DNA from 2 places in the Bradyrhizobium sp. USDA 327 genome. Region 1 is predicted to be linked to the other one. Evidence: riboswitches for the same ligand, from Rfam matches in the RefSeq annotation. Region 1 holds a riboswitch; the other holds the start of a gene.
The links. Region 1 has a riboswitch for S-adenosylmethionine ahead of ABIA42_RS35760 (O-succinylhomoserine sulfhydrylase). Riboswitches for the same ligand answer to the same signal wherever they lie in the genome.

Region 2: it holds a riboswitch for S-adenosylmethionine, as region 1 does, so the genes downstream of both, ABIA42_RS28520 (homoserine O-acetyltransferase) here and ABIA42_RS35760 (O-succinylhomoserine sulfhydrylase) in region 1, are expected to answer to the same signal.

What each region holds. Positions count from the first base shown of each region.
Region 1 covers NZ_JBGCCW010000001.1:7,591,366-7,594,533, forward strand. Annotated here, with positions in the region: gene ABIA42_RS35760 (O-succinylhomoserine sulfhydrylase) at 28-1,215, opposite strand; SAM riboswitch at 1,291-1,370, opposite strand; gene ABIA42_RS35765 (2'-deoxycytidine 5'-triphosphate deaminase) at 1,450-2,586, shown strand; gene ABIA42_RS35770 (cytochrome-c peroxidase) at 2,618-3,168, opposite strand, start outside.
Region 2 covers NZ_JBGCCW010000001.1:6,034,120-6,037,287, reverse strand. Annotated here, with positions in the region: gene hisC (histidinol-phosphate transaminase) at 1-21, opposite strand, end outside; gene ABIA42_RS28525 (chorismate mutase) at 52-900, opposite strand; SAM riboswitch at 1,057-1,136, shown strand; gene ABIA42_RS28520 (homoserine O-acetyltransferase) at 1,222-2,424, shown strand; gene metW (methionine biosynthesis protein MetW) at 2,427-3,089, shown strand.

The DNA of each region.
Region 1 (3,168 bases):
CGCCACTCACTATTCGCCATTCCCCCTTCACGCCTTCTCCAGCGCCGCTGTCAGATCCTCGATCAGGTCGTCGGCATGTTCGAGCCCCGCGGAGAAGCGAATGAACCCCTCGCTGATTCCGAGCGCGGCACGGTCCTCCGGCTTCAGGCGCTGATGGGTCGTCGTCGCCGGATGCGTGACGAGGCTCTTGGCGTCGCCGAGATTGTTCGAGATCTTCGCAAGCTTCAACTCGTTGAGCACGCGGAACGCGGCCTGCTTGCCGCCCTTGACCTCGAAGCCGACCAGGGTCGAGCCGCCGCGCATCTGCTTCTTCACCAAAGCTGCCTGCGGATGATCGGCGCGGCCGGGATAGACCAGCCGCGAGATCTTCGGATGGCTCGCCAGCACCTCGGCGATGCGCGCTGCGGTATCGGTCTGCGCGCGCACGCGCACGGCCAGCGTCTCCAGGCCCTTGAGCAGGACCCAGGCATTGAACGGCGAGATCGAGGGGCCGGTCTGGCGCATGAAATTGTGGATGTGCTCGGCGATGAAGGCTTCCGACGACAGGATGATGCCGCCCAGGCACCGGCCCTGGCCGTCGATATGCTTGGTCGCGGAATAGACGACGACGTCGGCCCCTAGCGCGAGCGGGCTCTGCCAGATCGGAGTTGCGAACACGTTGTCGACCACGAGCCGCGCGCCGCCCTTGTGCGCGATCTCGGCGATCCCGGGGATGTCGAGCACGTCGAGGGTCGGGTTGGTCGGGCTCTCCAGGAAGAACGTTTTCGTGTTGGGCTTCAGCGCGCGCTGCCATTGGTCGAGATCGAGCCCGTCGACCAGCGTGGTCTCGATGCCGTAGCGCGGCAACAAGTCCTGGATGACGTAAAGGCACGAGCCGAACAAGGCGCGCGAGGCCACGACGTGATCGCCGGCCTTGAGCGGTGCGAGGATCGCGGTCGTCACCGCGGCCATGCCGGTCGCGGCCGAGCGGGCGGCTTCGGCGCCTTCGAGCTCGATCATGCGGCGCTCGAACATCGCGATGGTGGGGTTGGAGTAGCGCGAATAGATAAAGCCGGGATCCTCGCCCTTGAACCGCGCCTCGCACTCCTCGGCGCTGTTGTAGACGTAGCCTTGGGTGAGGAACAGCGCCTCCGACGTCTCGCCAAATTGCGAGCGCAGGGTCCCGGAATGGACCAGGCGGGTTTCGGGACGGTAGTTGGCAGGCGACTTCGACATAGGACCCTCCGACATGACCATTCGATGCGCAAACGGTCACAAAAAAACCGGCCTGGATATCTCCACTGGCCGGGATCACAGAGGTCCCCGGCCTGTTTAGCGACTTATTTAACGTGGCTGCAAGCCGGCCGGCTCAAATCACCACGGGATAAGTGATGCTCATATTCCGCAATGCCCTTTCCGTCAAGGCGTCCATCGGCTAGCCGTAAAAGGCTGTTTTTCCCGTATGTCGGGATGCAAGAGAGCCCTGATGAGGACCCCCGGTTGACGTTCACGGTCGCCGCCGACGCCAATGGTATCCTGCCCGACCGCATGATCGCGGCGATGGCGGAAGCGGGGCTCATCCTGCCCGAATACGACTTCGTCGAAAGCCAGATCCAGCCGGCGAGCCTCGATCTGCGCCTCGGCGATATCGCCTATCGCGTCCGCGCGAGCTTCCTGCCCGGTCCCGGCGCCACGGTCGCCGAACGCATCGATGAATTGAAGCTGCACGAGTTCAGCCTTGCCGACGGCGCGGTGCTGGAGACCAACTGCGTCTACATCGTGCCGCTGCTGGAAAGCCTGGCGCTGCCGCCGGAAATCGTCGCGGCAGCGAACCCCAAGAGCTCGACCGGTCGGCTCGACGTCTTCACCCGCGTGATCGCCGACGGCACCCGCCGCTTCGACATGATCGGCGCCGGCTATCACGGCCCGCTCTATGCCGAGATCAGCCCGAAGACCTTTCCGGTGCTGGTGCGCGAGGGCTCGCGCCTGTCGCAGGTGCGTTTCCGCACTGGTGATGCCATCCTCAATGCCGACGAGCTCGAGGCGCTGCATGCCGCCGAGCGCCTCGTCGACATCGACGATGCCGACCTCTCCGGCGGTGTCGCCGTCTCCGTCGATCTCTCCGGCGAGAAGGCGAGCGGCTTCGTCGGCTATCGCGCCAAGCGCCACACCGGTGTCGTCGACGTCGATCGCCGCTCCGGCTATGCGGTCGAAGACTTCTGGGAGCCGATCTCGGCCCGCCCCGACGGTAGCCTGATCCTCGATCCCGGCGAGTTCTACATCCTCGCCTCCAAGGAAGCTGTGCAGGTGCCACCCGACTACGCCGCGGAGATGGTGCCGTTCGATCCATTGGTGGGCGAGTTCCGCGTGCACTATGCCGGATTCTTCGATCCCGGCTTCGGCTATGCCGGCGCTGGCGGGCAGGGCGCGCGCGCCGTACTTGAGGTGCGCTCGCGCGAGGTGCCGTTCATCCTCGAGCACGGCCAGATCGTCGGCCGCCTCGTCTATGAAAAGATGCTCGCCCGCCCCGACGCCATGTACGGCCAGCGCATCGGCTCGAACTACCAGGCGCAGGGCCTGAAGCTGAGCAAGCATTTTCGGGTGTAAGTGTCAGCAAGTGCTGCGCGTGAACCATGGCTCAAAGCGGCGGCTTCGGCCGTGGCGGCTTCGGACCAAAGGCGCGTGCCGTATCGCGCTGCGGACGGTTCACCTTGGATAGTACGAGCTGTCGCGCATACTCCTTGTCGCCGGCGTCCTTGTATTGCGGACTGGTCAGTGCCGCCATCAACGCCACCACGTCGTCGATCTCGGGCTCCGTCAGCGCCAGCGGCTGGATGTCCTCATCGAGCCACGCGTCAGCGACGCCGTCGCCCTTGTTGTAGTGATCCATGACGTCCCACAGCGTTTCCATCGATCCGTCGTGAAAGTAGGGCGCGGTCACCAGGATATTTCGCAGGCCGGGCGTCTTGAAGGACGCAATGTCGCCCGGCCGCTTGGTGATCAGGAAACGCCCCAGAACCGACATTTCGTTCGCGATCGCCGCGTTGTCGACATCCGGCGCACGTCCCTGCGCCAGCTCGCGCTCGGCCTGCTCCGCCAGCGCACCGACGCGATGCCGAAGGATGCCGATGCCGATGTTGTGAAAATCGTGATCGGTGAAGACAGTTGGATCGCGCTCTTTATCCGTCA
Region 2 (3,168 bases), 1.6 Mb from region 1:
ATTCGGCACGGGGCGGGACATCTTCAACTCCGAAATGGCGAGGCGCGCGATTTACGATTTCGCCCCGGTCGGGGGCACCGTATAGCGCGTTGCGTGGCTGCCGACGAGAGCTGTGGAGCGAACCGAGGCCCCCGCCTCGATCAGGGCAGCCCTGATCTTGTCGATGCTGGTCGAGCTGGTGACCGAGACCAGCAGCGCCGCGCCATCGAAGGCGGTATCGGGCACCGCCACGATCTCGGCCAGCGGCGACAGGGCGCGCGCGACCTCGGCGTTCCACCCGGAGACGCGCACGCTGAAGGTCTCGACCTCCGTCACCAGGGCGCTGTCGGGGACGCGCGAGACCGCGAACACCGGCATCGCCGCCGGATGATCGGCACGTTCGACGAAGGGCATCCGCGCGATGATCTTCGGCGCGCCAGCTGCCTCCAGCGAGAGCCACCACGGCGTGCGGCTGGAGGTCGCCGAGACGAGCGCCAGATCGCCCTTGGATTTCGCCACCGCTTCGACCGCGGCCTGCGCGCTGAAATGCGCGACGTAGGGCACTGTAAAGCCGAAATGGAAACGCGCGGAGTCACGCATCGCCGGCTCGCTCACCGAGATGTCGGCATGCACGGAGAACGGCGCCTGCACATAGGTGAAGGTCGAGATGATGACGCGCCAGATGCTCTCGACCGTGTCGAGCGGCAGGATGCCGCGATGACGCTGCACGATCTCGCGCATCATGGAAGCCTCGCGCGCGGGGCGGAACGCCGAGCCGACCTCCTGGGTCTGCTTCACCTGGATCAGGCGGTCGATGATGTCGCCGCGCTGCATCAGCAGGCGATGCATGCTCTCGTCGATCGCGTCGATCTCCTTGCGCAATTCCTGGAGCGATGGTGGCGCGGGCGGACGTTGGGACATGTCTGGTGGTCGATCGTTGCGATGGGGAATGTCCTGATTAGGCAGTCGGGGCGGCGAAAGCAAAGAGAAATGACGGCCTTTTTGGCCGATGAGACGGAGACGAATTCGATCGATCCGGACCGCGACTTGACGAAAACCGCCCAAGACGGTAGCTTTTGCCTGTTCCGTGGTCATTTGAGCCGGCCGGCTTGCAGCCACGTTAAAAAACTCGCTAAACAGGCCGGGGACGCTTCCGATCCCGGCCGAACCTATCGTTCAGGCCGGGTTTTTCATGGCCTGATTCCAGCGGCGGTCTGACGGCAGTCGCAAACGAGGTCGATGATGGTTGGCGTCAAGTCCGTACCCAGTCCTGCGATCAGCGCCGACGAACGGTCGCACGAGGTGGATCACCCGAGCTCGCAGGTCGCCCATTTCGGCGCCGAACAGCCGCTGCGGCTCGATTGTGGCGTCGATCTCTCCCCGTTCCAAATCGCCTACCAGACCTATGGCGAGCTCAACGCCGATCGCTCCAACGCCGTTCTGATCTGCCATGCGCTGACCGGCGACCAGCATGTCGCCAATGTGCATCCCGTCACCGGCAAGCCTGGCTGGTGGGAGACGCTGGTCGGCCCCGGCCGGCCTATCGATCCCAAGCACTACTTCATCATCTGCTCCAACGTGATCGGCGGCTGCATGGGCTCGACCGGGCCGGCGTCGATCAATCCCGCCACCGGCAAGGTCTGGGGCCTGGATTTCCCCGTCATCACCATCCCCGACATGGTGCGTGCGCAGGCGATGCTGATCGACCGGCTCGGCATCGACACGCTGTTTGCCGTCGTTGGCGGCTCGATGGGCGGCATGCAGGTGCTGCAATGGACCTCGGCCTATCCCGCCCGCGTGTTCTCCGCGCTGGCGATTGCCTGCGCAACGCGGCACTCGGCGCAGAACATCGCCTTCCACGAACTCGGGCGCCAGGCCGTGATGGCCGACCCCGATTGGCACGGCGGCGGCTATGCCGATCACGGCATCCATCCGCATCGCGGGCTCGCGGTGGCGCGGATGGCGGCGCACATCACCTATCTCTCGGACGCGGCACTGCATCGCAAGTTCGGCCGGCGCATGCAGGACCGGGAGCTGCCGACCTTCTCGTTCGACGCGGATTTCCAGGTCGAAAGCTATCTGCGTTACCAGGGCTCGTCCTTCGTCGAGCGCTTCGACGCCAACTCCTATCTCTATCTGACGCGCGCGATGGACTATTTCGACATCGCGGCCGATCATGGCGGCGTGCTGGCGAAGGCGTTTGCGGGAATCCAGACCCGCTTCTGCGTGGTCTCCTTCACCAGCGACTGGCTGTTCCCGACCTCGGAATCGCGCGCGCTGGTGCACGCGCTGAACGCGTCGAGCGCGCGGGTGTCGTTCGCCGAAATCGAGACCGATCGCGGCCACGACGCCTTCCTGCTCGACGTGCCCGAATTCTTCGACATCTCCCGCGCCTTCCTGCAATCGGCAGGCAAGGCCCGCGGGCTCACCCTCAAGGACCGCTAGCCATGTCTGTCCAGGAAGTGCTGCCGCTGGGCGGGCTTTCGTCCGCACAGTCCGGTCAGTTTCGCGCCGATCATCTGCTGGTCGCCGAGATGGTCAAGCCGGGCTCGAAGGTGCTCGACGTCGGCTGCGGCGAGGGCGATCTGCTTCAGCTGCTCGAGACCCGCGGCATCGACGGGCGCGGCATCGAGCTGTCGCGCGAGGGCGTCAACCGCTGTGTCGCCAAGGGGCTCGCGGTCGTGCAGGGCGACGCCGACACCGACCTCGTCAACTATCCCGACGACGCCTTTGACTACGTGATCCTGTCGCAGACGCTGCAGGCGACGCGGCAGCCGCGCGTGGTGCTGGAGAACCTGTTGCGCATCGGCCGCCGGGCCATCGTCTCGTTCCCGAATTTCGGCTTCTGGAAGATGCGGCTGCAGCTCCTGATCGGCGGCCACATGCCGCGCACGGAGAACCTGCCGGCGACCTGGTACGACACCGCCAACATCCATTTCTGCACCATCAAGGATTTCGTCGAGCTCTGCGACGAGATCAACGTCAAGATGGAGCGCTCTGTCGCGCTCGATCTCTACGGCCGCCCGGTGCCGCTGAACCTGCCCTGGTGGGTGTGGAACATGTTCGGCGAACAGGCGGTGTTCCTGCTGAGCAGGGGCGGGGGGAAATAGCATCTCTCTGTCATTCCGGGGCGCGCAAAGCGCGAGCCCGGAATCCATCGTGCCACAGCGTTTGCGGCCCGATGGATTC